DNA from 2 places in the Pseudaquabacterium rugosum genome. Region 2 is predicted to be linked to the other one. Evidence: predicted binding sites of a transcription regulator. Region 2 holds the regulator's gene; the other holds the start of a gene.
What was found. The regulator sigma-54, encoded in region 2, starts transcription at its own class of promoters, with help from an activator protein. The targets are predictions, from matches to a motif close to TGGCANGNAANCTGCTTT.
Positions count from the first base shown of each region.

Region 1: AACH11_RS20655 (ammonium transporter) is a predicted target of sigma-54. The motif match lies at 2,826-2,843, and genes of this name have one in related genera.

Region 1 is NZ_JBBUTF010000023.1:33,425-39,247, forward strand. Features, by position in the region: gene AACH11_RS20650 (ATP-binding protein) at 1-2,554, opposite strand, end outside; gene AACH11_RS20655 (ammonium transporter) at 2,922-4,124, shown strand; gene AACH11_RS20660 (PEP-CTERM sorting domain-containing protein) at 4,247-4,882, opposite strand; gene AACH11_RS20665 (class II aldolase/adducin family protein) at 5,108-5,823, opposite strand, start outside.
Region 2 is NZ_JBBUTF010000008.1:120,042-125,864, reverse strand. Features, by position in the region: gene AACH11_RS10625 (SPOR domain-containing protein) at 1-8, shown strand, start outside; gene AACH11_RS10620 (thiol:disulfide interchange protein DsbA/DsbL) at 133-771, shown strand; gene lptA (lipopolysaccharide transport periplasmic protein LptA) at 903-1,508, shown strand; gene lptB (LPS export ABC transporter ATP-binding protein) at 1,505-2,281, shown strand; gene AACH11_RS10605 (RNA polymerase factor sigma-54) at 2,301-3,863, shown strand; gene AACH11_RS10600 (THUMP domain-containing class I SAM-dependent RNA methyltransferase) at 4,212-5,555, shown strand; gene AACH11_RS10595 (YidB family protein) at 5,580-5,823, opposite strand, start outside.

The sequences.
Region 1 (5,823 bases), on a different contig from region 2:
GGCGCCAGGCCTCGCGGGCATGGTGCATCGCCTCGCGCGGGCGCCCCTGCCAGATCAGCACCGCGCCGTACCAGCCGTGGACCGAGCCGACGACCTCGGGCTGGTCGCAGCCGGTCTGGTGCAGCGCCTCGTCGAAGCAGGCGCTGGCCTGGGCGAAGGCGCCCTGGTCGCCCAGCGCATAGCCCTGGCAGGTCAGCGTGTAGGTCAGGCCGACGGCGGCGCCGGCACCGCTGCGGTGCTGGCGCTTGATCGCCGCGGCCTGGTCCAGCAGCGGCAGCGCCTCGTGGTAGCGCGCGGCCGAGGCCAGCGCCTGGCCCAGCGTGGCGTCGATCTGCACCATCAGCCGTGCGTCCTCGGCCTCGGCGCCCAGCTGGCGCGCCGTGCGCAGCTGGTCGAGCGCCTGCGGGGCCTGGCCGAGCGCATAGTGCATGTAGCCCAGCCAGTAGCGGGTGCGGGCGATGGTGGTCGCATCGCCGCCGGCCTGGGCCAGCTGCAGGCCGCGCTCGAACCGCGGCAGGTCGTCGCCGGAGGGGTCGAACACGCTGGCCAGGCCCAGGCGCTGGGCCACGCCCAGCCAGCGCCGCACGACGCCGGGGGTCGGCCCCAGGCGGTCGAGCGAGCCCAGCGCCGCCAGGTACTGCGACTTGGCGCGGTCCAGCACCGAGGCCTGCAGCGCGCGGTCGCCGGCCATCTCGGCATAGGCGGCGGCCTGCTGCGATTCGCCGCCGGCCTCGAAGTGGTAGGCCAGGGCCTCGCAGGCATCGGTGCCCATGGTGCCGAGCTCGGACTGCGCGACCAGCGCGCGTGCGGCCATCAGGTGCAGGCGCATGCGCTCCTGCAGGCCCACGCCCTCGTAGACGGCGTCGCGGGTCAGGCCGTGCTTGAAGCGCAGCGTGCCGGCCTGTTCGCCCGGGTAGATCAGGTCGGCGTCGGCGAGCGCGCGCACCAGCGGCTCGTCGACCGAGCAGCCGGTGACCCGCTCGAACAGCCAGGCCGGCATCGTGTGGCCGAGCACGGCCGCGCTGCGCACCAGATCGAGCTGGGCCTTGGGCAGGCGGGCCACGCGGGCGGCGATCAGGCCGTGCAGCCAGGCCTCGCCGCCGCGCACCTTGACCACCGGCTGCACCTGGGCATCGTGCTGGGCGCGGTGGCACAGCTCCTCCAGGTAGAGCGGATTGCCGCCGGCGTAGGCGCAGATCTCGGCGATCAGCAGCGGATCGGCCTGCGGCAGGGTGCGCTTGACGGTGCGCTCGGCCTCGCTCTCGGCCAGGGGTTCGAGGGACAGCAGCTGCACCGCGCTCGGCAGCGGCAGCTCGTCGGCGCCGGCCGCGCGTGCCGACAGCAGCAGCAGCAGCGGGGCCTCGGCCTCGGTCAGCGCGGCCAGCACGGTGTGCGAGCCGTCGTCGGCCCACTGCCAGTCGTCGATGAAGATGGCCAGCGGACGCTGGCGCGCCATCGCGGTGAACAGGCTGACGAAGCCCTGGTGCACCGCCTGCGGTGACGGCGGCGGGCCCCGCAGCTCCAGCGGCAGTTTCAGGGCCAGCGTGTGGGCGAGGAAGCCGACCGGCGCCTGCCAGCCCGGCGCCAGCCGGTCGAGCTGGGCCTGGGCGTGCTGCAGCAGGTACTCGGCGCTGGCGCCGGCGGGCGGCGCGACCAGTGTGCGCAGCAGCTGCAGGAAGGGCTGCAGCGGCTCGGCACCGCGGTGGCTGTCGCAGTAGGCGCGCAGCACGGTGATGCCGGCATCGGCGGTGCTGCGGTCCAGGAAATGGTGCGCCAGCCGGGTCTTGCCCAGCCCGGCCGGCCCGACCAGGGCCAGCGCGCGCACCGCGCCCTGGGTGGCGGCGTCCAGCGCATCGCCCAGGGTGTTGATCAGCGCGGCGCGGCCGACGAAGGGCGTCTGGCCGCGCCGGGCGGCGGCTTCGTAGCGGCTGTGGGTCGAGGTGCGGGCCAGCACCGACAGCGCCTCGACCGCCGTCGGCGCGCCCTTGAGCTGCAGCGTGCGGCGCGAGCCGATGACGAAGCGGCCGCTGTCCGGCCCCAGGGTCTCGGCGCTGATCAGCAGCTCGTCGGCCTGGGCCGTCGCGGCCAGCCGGGCGGCGACATTGGGTGCGATGCCCGAGAGCTCCAGCCGGCCGCGCACGATGTCGCCCTCGCCGACCAGCACCATGCCGGCATGGATGCCGCTGTGCAGGCTCAGCGGGCCGTGGCGCCGCACCGCGGCATCGACGGCCAGGCTGCGCACGGTGGCGTGCAGCTCCAGCGCAGCCTCGGTCGCGCGGCGGCCGTCGTCCTCCATCGGCTCGGGGTAGCCGAAGACCGCCAGCATGCCGTCGCCCTGGATGCGCACCACATAGCCGCCGTGGCGTGCGACCACCGTCCAGTAGGCGTGCGACAGCTGGGCCAGCAGGGCGGCGTAGTGCTCGGCCTCCAGCAGCGAGGACAGACGGGTGGAATCCGTCAGGTCCGAGAACAGCATGGTCACGAAGCAGCGCTGCGGCCGCTCGGGCGGTGGCGGCGGGGCGGCGGAGGCGTCGGGGGGCAGGTGGTCGGCCATCGGACTATGGTTCGGGAGCGGGGCGGCGCCTGTCAAGGCGTGCTGCGGTGCGGCAGCGCTGCCGCATGCCTCCGATTGTCGATGGCCGTCGCCGTGGTGGTCTGCCGCCTCGCGTTCTGCCGCTGCGGCCGCACCGCACGGCCTTCGTGCATGTGACTGCACCGACATGGTGCAATCGAACGCACCGTGATCGTGCGACGGCGGGCGGTCACGGGGGCGTCACCGGCGCCGCCCTCAAGGTGGGCTCGGCGCATCCGATTCGCACCATATTGGGCATCCATCTTGCTTGATTGGTGCACGAACAGGCCGGGTCGGTGCGTGGCGCACCGGTCTGGCGCAGATCAAGAACCCCCCGAGGAGTCTTCTCATGGATCCGATCCAGCAGGGCAGCCATGTCCTGTTCATCCTGTTGGGCGCCATCATGGTGCTCGCCATGCACGCCGGCTTCGCCTTCCTGGAGCTGGGCACGGTGCGGCAGAAGAACCAGGTCAACGCCCTGGTCAAGATCCTGGTCGATTTCGCGATCTCGACCGTCGTCTACTTCTTCGTCGGCTATGCGGTGGCCTACGGCACCGGCTTCATGGTCGGCGCCGACGTGCTGGCGCAGAAGAACGGCTACGAGCTGGTCAAGTTCTTCTTCCTGCTGACCTTCGCGGCGGCGATCCCGGCCATCGTCTCCGGCGGCATCGCCGAGCGTGCGCGCTTCGGCCCGCAGCTGATGGCCACCGCCGTCATCGTCGGCCTGGTCTATCCGCTGTCCGAGGGCGTGGCCTGGAACCAGCGCTTCGGCGTCCAGGCCTGGCTGAAGGCGAGCACCGGCGCCGAGTTCCACGACTTCGCCGGCTCGGTGGTCGTGCATGCGGTCGGTGGCTGGATCGGTCTGGCCGCGGTGCTGCTGCTGGGCGCGCGGGCCAACCGCTACCGCAAGGACGGCGGCGTCAGCGCCCATCCGCCCAGCAGCATTCCCTTCCTGGCGCTGGGCGCCTGGATCCTGGCCGTGGGCTGGTTCGGCTTCAACGTGATGAGCGCGCAGACGCTGGACAAGGTCTCGGGCCTGGTCGCCGTCAACTCGCTGATGGCGATGGTCGGCGGCACGCTGGTGGCCGTCTGGATGGGCCGCAACGACCCGGGCTTCGCCTACAACGGCCCGCTGGCCGGGCTGGTGGCGGTGTGCGCGGGCTCGGACCTGATGCATCCGGCCGGCGCGCTGGTGGTCGGCGGCGTGGCCGGCGCGATCTTCGTGCTGTTCTTCACCTGGACGCAGAACCGCTGGAAGATCGACGACGTGCTCGGCGTGTGGCCGTTGCACGGCCTGTGCGGTGCCTGGGGCGGCATCGCCTGCGGCATCTTCGGCCAGCCGATGCTCGGCGGCCTGGGCGGCGTCAGCCTGCCGGCGCAGGTGATCGGCACCGTGGCCGGCGTGGCCTGGGCCTTCGGCGGCGGGCTGGCGGTCTACGGCACGATCAAGGCCGTGACCGGCCTGCGCCTGAGCCAGGAAGAGGAGTTCGACGGCGCCGACCTGTCGATCCACCGCATCTCGGCGACGCCGGACCGCGAATCGCACTGGTGATCCCGGGGCCGGCGCACGGTGCGCCGGCTTGAAACGCCACCGGGCCCGTGCGGGCCCGGTGGTGGCGACCGCCGGTGCCTCGGTGCACCGTGCGGTCCGCGGCTCAGGCCGCTTCGACCCGCTCAGCGGCGGCGGCGCAGCGCGGCGCCGATGACCACCAGGCCACCCAGCAGCAGCGCGTTGGTCGCGGGCTCGGGCACGGCGCTGGCCAGGCTGGCGCCGGCCACGTTCAGACCGGCCAGGCCGTTCGAGGACGTGCCGGAAAAGGCGACGAACTCCGAGGCGGGCATGCCGTACTGGAAGCCGAACCAGCCGGTCGCTTCCGGCGCCAGACCCATGCCGGAGCCGCCGACCGCGCCGCTGGGCAGACCATCGATGCCGAGCTCGCCCGTCCAGTAGACGAAGGCCGCGTGCTCATCGGTGCCGAACAGCGTGGCGAAGCTGCCGGCGCCCGACAGGCTGGCGGTGCTGTTCCAGGTCGCCTCGCTGACCCAGGCCGCGTGCCAGCCGAAGGTCTCCGACCAGGCCCAGCTGTCGGCGCCGGCCGTGGTGCTGATGGCGACCGCGGTCAGCTCCTGTGCCGAGCCGTTGGAGACCGTGTAGATCACGTTGCCGAAGGAGGCGCATTCCTCGATGCTCACGCCGGAGCTCGATGCCATCGTGGTACAGCTCGGCAGGGCGACCACCGCATGGGCGGCGGGGCTCAGGGTGGTGGCGGCCAGCAGCGTGAGTGCCGGCAGGTTCAGCAGGTGTCGCATCGAAGATGTCTCCCTCGTGTCTGGAGTGCGTGTGCGAGGGATGCTAGGTGAGCCGGCCGGATGGCCGCTCCCCCCTGGACGCGGGGAGCGGCCATCCCGGTGGGGTCCGGCCGATGGACAAGGCGCAAAGTGAGCGTGCACTCGGCCGTCTGCCGTCTGCCGTCTGCCGTCTGCCGTCTGCCGTCTGCCGTCGACCGTTCGCGGCGGGCCGCGCGCTGGCCGCGCTCAGCGTGGGGCGCCCCGCCGGCTGCGCATCTGCCGCACCATCGCGGCGAAGAACTTGTCCGCGAAGTCGTCGCCTCGGATCAGCTGTTGGGTCAGGTCGGCGCAGCGCTGGCTGATGGCGTGCGGCAGGGCCACGTTGTCGCCCGGGATCGCACCGGCGGCGAGCTGGATCTCGGCCGCGCGCTGCACCGTCCACAGCAGGAAGAAGGTGCGCGGGATGTCGATCTCGCCGACGGCGATGCCGTGGTTGCGCAGCACCAGCACGTGCTTGTCCTGCCCCAGGCTGGCCAGCATGCGCGGCTTCTCGTCGGCGAACAGCGTGATGCCCTCGAAGGCGTGGTAGGCCACGCGGCCGGTCAGCTGGGCGCCGTAGAAGTCGTCGTGGCCGAAGCCGGCGCGCTTGAGCGCGATCGCCGACACCGCGGTGGTGTGGGTGTGGATCACGCAGTGGATGTCCTCGCGTGCGGCGTGGATGGCGCCGTGCAGCGCGAAGCCGGCCGGGTTGCCGTCCCAGGGCGAGGGCTCGACCTTGCGGCCGTCGACGTCGACCTTGATCAGGTTCTCCGGCGTCACCTCGTCGTAGTTCAGGCCGAAGGGGTTGACCAGGTAGTGGTCGGTGCCGGGCAGGCGGGCCGAGATGTGGTTGAAGATGGTCTCGGTCCAGCCGAAGAAATCGACCAGGTGGTAGCAGTCGGCCAGTTGCTGGCGCAGCGCCC
Region 2 (5,823 bases):
TGCGCTGATCCACATCCCGCCACCGGCCGTGGCCCCCGCGCTTCGCCGCCGCCGTGCGCGCCACCGGGGAACCCCGGGCCGCGCCCCCGCTCCAACCGCGCAACGCATCGATCCCTCCGAGGACCCTCAGGCATGAACCGTCGCGACTTCGTCTCCCGTCAACTGGCCACCGGCCTAGCGCTGGGCACCCCCGCCCTGCTCGCCCACGCGCAAGGATCCCCGCAGGAAGGCCGCGATTTCCGCCGCGTGGCCGAGCCGCTGGCCATGCCCGCGGGCAAGGTGCAGGTGGTCGAGTTCTTCGGCTACTGGTGCCCGCACTGCAACGCGTTCGAGCCGGCGCTCGAGTCCTGGGTCCGCCAGCTGCCGGCCGACAAGGTCGCGTTCACCCGCATCCCGGTGGCCTTCCAGGCCTGGCACGAGAACTACCAGAAGCTCTATTTCGCGATCGAGGCCCTGGGCCAGATCGACAAGCTGCACACCAGCGTCTTCAAGTGGATCCACGTCGACAAGAAGCGCCTGGACAAGGATGACGAGATCCGTGCCTGGGCCGCGGCCAGCGGCGCCGACGCCACCCGCATCCTGGACGCGATGAAGAGCTTCGGCATCGCCGGCAAGCTGGCCAAGGCGCGCCAGCTGGCCCAGGGCTACGGCATCGACGGCGTGCCGACGATCGGCGTGCACGGCCGTTGGATGACCTCGCCGTCGATCAGCGGCGGCCCGGATCGCGCCCTGAGCGTGACCAATCAGCTGATCGCCCAGGTCCGCGCCTGATCCTCCGGCCGCCGGGCGCTGGTCAGCCTCGCCCCGGCCACGCATACTGCGCGGCGAGACGGAATTCGCGCCACGGCCCGCCCCAAGGCAGCGAGATCGGACTAGAATGGCATGCAATTTCTGTGCCGCTCATGTCGTCCCTGCGCTCCGTCCTCGTCGTCCTGTTGTCCGGTTCCGGCCTGCTGAGCCTGCCGGCCATGGCCGCCTCGGCGGACCGCACCCAGCCGCTCACGCTGGAATCCGACAAGCCCTGCACCGTCAACCTGGCCCGACAGGTCAGCCAGTGCAGCGGCAACGTCGTCATCACCCAAGGCACGCTGGTGCTGCGCGCCGAACAGATCGAGCTGCGCGAGAGCCGTGAGGGCCATCCCTCGGCCACCGCCAGCGGCAGCACGGCCAAGCCCGCCCAGTACCGCCAGAAGCGCGACGGCAGCGACGAGACCGTCGAGGGCAGCGCCACCCGCATCGACTACGACGGCAAGGCCGGTACGCTGCGCTTCGTCGGCCAGGCGGTCGTGCGGCGCCTGCGCGGCACGACGGTGGCCGACGAGATCACCGGCGGCGAGATCGTCTGGGACAACGTGGCCGAGCAGATCAGCGTCAGCGGCGGTGCGGCCAGCGCCGGCAATCCCGGCGGCCGCGTGCGCGCGGTGATCCAGCCGCGGGCCACCGTGCCCGCCGCGCCCCAGGTGCCCTTGCCGCTGAAGACCGGCCCGTCCGGCGCGGACCGCCCATGACGACCGCCTCCGCGACCCGCACCGCCGACGGCGGCAGCCGGCTCGAGGTCCGCGGCCTGCAGAAGCGCTACGGTGCCCGGCAGGTGGTCAAGGAAGTCCATCTGCGCGTGGCCGCCGGCGAGGTCATCGGCCTGCTCGGCCCCAACGGCGCAGGCAAGACCACCACGTTCTACATGGTCGTCGGCCTGGTGCGTGCCGATGCGGGCGAGATCCACATCGACGGCCAGCCGGTGCAGCACCAGCCGATCCACCGCCGCGCCAGCCTGGGCCTGAGCTACCTGCCGCAGGAAGCCTCGATCTTCCGCAAGCTCAGCGTCGAGGAGAACATCCGCGCCGTGCTCGAACTGCAGCACGATGCCCAGGGCAAGGCCCTGGACCGCGCGACCATCGACCGCCAGCTCGAACAGCTGATGGACGACCTGTCGCTCACCCGGCTGCGTGACGCGCCCGCGCCGTCCCTGTCCGGCGGCGAACGCCGGCGCGTCGAGATCGCCCGCGCGCTGGCCTCGCAGCCCCGCTTCATCCTGCTCGACGAGCCCTTCGCCGGGGTCGACCCGATCGCGGTGATCGAGATCCAGCGCATCATCGGCTTCCTGAAGGCGCGGGGCATCGGTGTGCTGATCACCGACCACAACGTGCGCGAGATGCTCGACATCTGCGACCGGGCCTACATCATCAGCGAGGGCCGTGTGCTGGCCGAGGGCACGCCGACCGAGATCGTCGGCAATCCCGACGTGCGGCGCGTCTACCTCGGCGAACACTTCAAGATGTGACGGACGGAAGCAAGCAGTCATGAAACCGTCCCTGCAGGTCCGCCTGTCCCAGCACCTGGCGCTGACGCCGCAGCTGCAGCAGTCGATCCGGCTGCTGCAGCTGTCGACGCTCGAGCTGCACCAGGAAATCGAGCAGATGCTCGAACAGAACCCCTTCCTCGACGTCGAGGAGGACCACGCGCCGATGGAGTTCGGGCTGGAGCGCCTGTCGTCCAGCCAGGACGCCGCCGGCCAGCGCGAGAAGGAACGCCTGGCCGAGCGCGAGGACGGCGCCGCCGGTGACGGCTCCGGCGGCGACGAGCCGGCCGGGGTCGACAACGCCGACTTCGGCGCCACCGAGCGCGACGACTGGGAAAACGGCACCGAGCGCGACGACTTCGACGGCATCCGCGAGCTGCCCTCCGGCAACACCGGCAGCGGCAGCGGGGACGACGACTTCGAGCCCATCGAGTCGGCCGACCAGGGACCGACGCTGCAGGACCACCTCCGGCGCCAGCTGCTGGGCATGCGGCTGTCCGAGGAGGACCAGGCCGCGGTGCTGGTGCTCATCGAGTCTCTCGACGAAGACGGTTATCTGGGCGACCCGCTCGCCGAGATCGCCGAGCGTCTGGGCAGCGCGCTCGGCATCGATCCGGACGATCCCGATCAGGCCGACGAACGCGAGGAGCTGGCCGACCGCCTGCGTTGCGCGCTGAAATGGCTGCAGAGCATGGAGCCCACCGGCGTCGGCGCCTCGGGCCTGTCCGAATGCCTGGTGCTGCAGCTCAAGGACAAGCCGCGCAGTCCCGCACGCAAGGTCGCCATCCGCATCGCCGAGGCCGGCCTCGAGCTGCTGGCGCGCCGCGACGCGAAGAAGCTGATGCAGGCCACCGGCGCCGACGAGCAGCTGCTGCGCGAGGCCCAGGCCCTGATCCTGAGCTGCGAGCCCAAGCCCGGCCGCCCGTTCGCGCGCGCCGAGGCCAACATCATCGTGCCCGACGTCATCGTGCTGAAGTCGGGGCGCGGCTGGAAGGCGACCCTCAATCCGGACGTCATGCCCAAGCTGCGCATCAACGACCTGTACGCGCAGGCCATCCGCGGCCAGCGCAACGGCTCGGCCAGCGGGCTGTCGTCACGCCTGCAGGAGGCGCGCTGGTTCATGAAGAACATCCTGCAGCGCTTCGACACCATCCTGCGCGTCAGCCAGGCCATCGTCGAGCGGCAGAAGGGCTTCTTCACCCACGGCGAGATCGCGATGAAGCCGCTGGTGCTGCGCGAGATCGCCGACGAGCTGGGCCTGCACGAGAGCACCATCTCGCGCGTGACCACGGCCAAGTACATGACCACGCCCTACGGCACCTTCGAGCTGAAGTACTTCTTCGGCTCCAGCCTGAACACCGAGGCCGGCGGCAACGCGTCGAGCACCGCGGTGCGCGCGCTGATCAAGCAGCTGGTGGCCAACGAGGACCAGGCCAAGCCGCTGTCCGACAGCCAGCTGTCGGACATGCTGGGCGAGCAGGGCATCACCGTCGCCCGCCGCACCGTGGCCAAGTACCGCGAGGCGCTGAAGATCGCGCCGGCCAATCTGCGCAAGGCCTTGTGAGCATTCCCCGGACGGGCCCGGCCCAGCCGGCCCCGTCCGCCTGACGTTCCGTCTTCCCGTACCCCGCGATGCCTGCCCTGTGCAGGCCGTCCGCGCTGGAGGCTTCCTGCCGTGACCACCCCCAAATTTCCCAAGCCGCCGATCGGCGGCATGCCGCGCCACCGCCGTGATGACGGCCCCGCCCCTCACGGAGCCCGACGTGGCCCGGGCCCGGGCCACGCCCCCCACGGCGGCCCGCAAGGCCGGGGTCCGGGCGGCCCCGGGCGACCGGGCCCCGGCCCCGGCGGCCGACCGGGTGGCCGACCGGGCGGCCCACCGCTGCGCCGGCCGGAGCTCGCGCTGGCACCGGTGGCCAGCGGCGAGCCGGTCTCGCTGTTCCTGCCCTGCCCGGCCGGCGTCGAGCCGCTGCTGGCCGACGAGTGCGCCCGCCTGCTGGGCGTCGACCGCTCGGTGGTGCCGGCCGATCCCTCGCGCCGGCCGGTGATCGAGCTCAAGGGCGGCGTGCGGGTGCGCGCCGACGGCGTGGGCGCGATGCGGCTGAACCTGGAATGCCGCCTCGCCCAGCGCGTGCTGTGGCCGCTGGCCCACGGCCCCTACGGCCACGAGGACGACCTCTACGCGCTGGCCCGGCGCGTGCCCTGGGTCGACTGGATCACGCCGCGCGAGACCTTCCGCATCGACACCAGCGCCCAGCGCTCGCCGCTGCAGAGCCTGAACTTCGCCACGCTGCGGGTGAAGGACGCGCTGTGCGACGTGCTGCGCGATGCCACCGGCGAGCGCCCCAGCGTCGACACCCGCCACCCGGACCTGTCGCTGGTGCTGCACCTGGCCGAGGATCTGGCCACGCTGTACGTGGACCTCAGCGGCGAGGCGCTGTTCAAGCGCGGCTGGCGCGACGAGCGTGACGGCGGCCTCAAGGGCGAGGCGCCGCTGAAGGAAACGCTGGCCGCGGCCATGCTGGCGGCCGCCGGCTGGCAGGGCCGGGCCGAGGACGGCGCCCTGCTCGACCCCTGCTGCGGCGCCGGCACCATCGCCATCGAGGCGGCGCAGATCGCCTGCGGCATCGCCCCGGGCCTGCAGCGCCGCTTCGCCTTCGAGCAGTTGCGCGCCTTCCGCCCGCTGCTGGGCGAATGGGCCCGCCTCAAGACCGAGGCCAAGGCCCGGGTGCACGCGCCGGCCGTGGCCATCCACGCCGGCGACGTCGCCTTCCGCATGACCGACTTCGCGCAGCGCAACGCGCAGCGCGCGGGCGTCGGCCACGCGATCCAGTTCAAGACCGGTGATGCGCTGCAGCGCCCGGCCCCGGCGGCCGGCGGCCTGCTGGTGCTGAACCCGCCGTATGGCGAGCGCATCGAGGCCAAGGGCACGCACGGCGTGCGCGATGACGACATGCGCGGCCCGCGTGGCCAGGGCAGCCGCGAGGACTTCGATGCCGGCGCCTCGGCCGGCGAGTTCTATGCCGCACTGGCCGCCCACTGGAAGCGGGCCTACACCGGCTGGACGGCCTGGGTGCTGAGCCCGGACCTGAAGCTGCCGCAGGCGCTGCGGCTGAAGGAGACGCGCCGCGTGCCGATGTGGAACGGCGCGATCGAGTGCCGGCTGTTCCGCTTCGACCTCGTCAGCGGCAGCGCCCGCACCCCGCGCGAGCCACGCGCAGGTGACACGCCCGAGGCCGGGACCGCCGCCGGCTGATCAACCGGGCGCTGCGGGCAGCGCTCAGCCCTTCTGGCCCAGCATGCCCATCAGGCCGCCGACCAGGCCGCCCAGGTCCGGCTGGGCGCCGGCGGCCGGCAGCTGGCCGTTGGGCGTCATCTGGTCGATGACCTGCGGCAGCAGCTGCGCCAGCTGGCCGCCCAGGGCGTCGGCCGGCAGACCGAACTGCTGCGCCAGCTCACCCAGACGGCCCTGGCCCAGCGCGGCACCGATCTGCTCGCCGGACACCGGCAGATTGGCGCCGGTC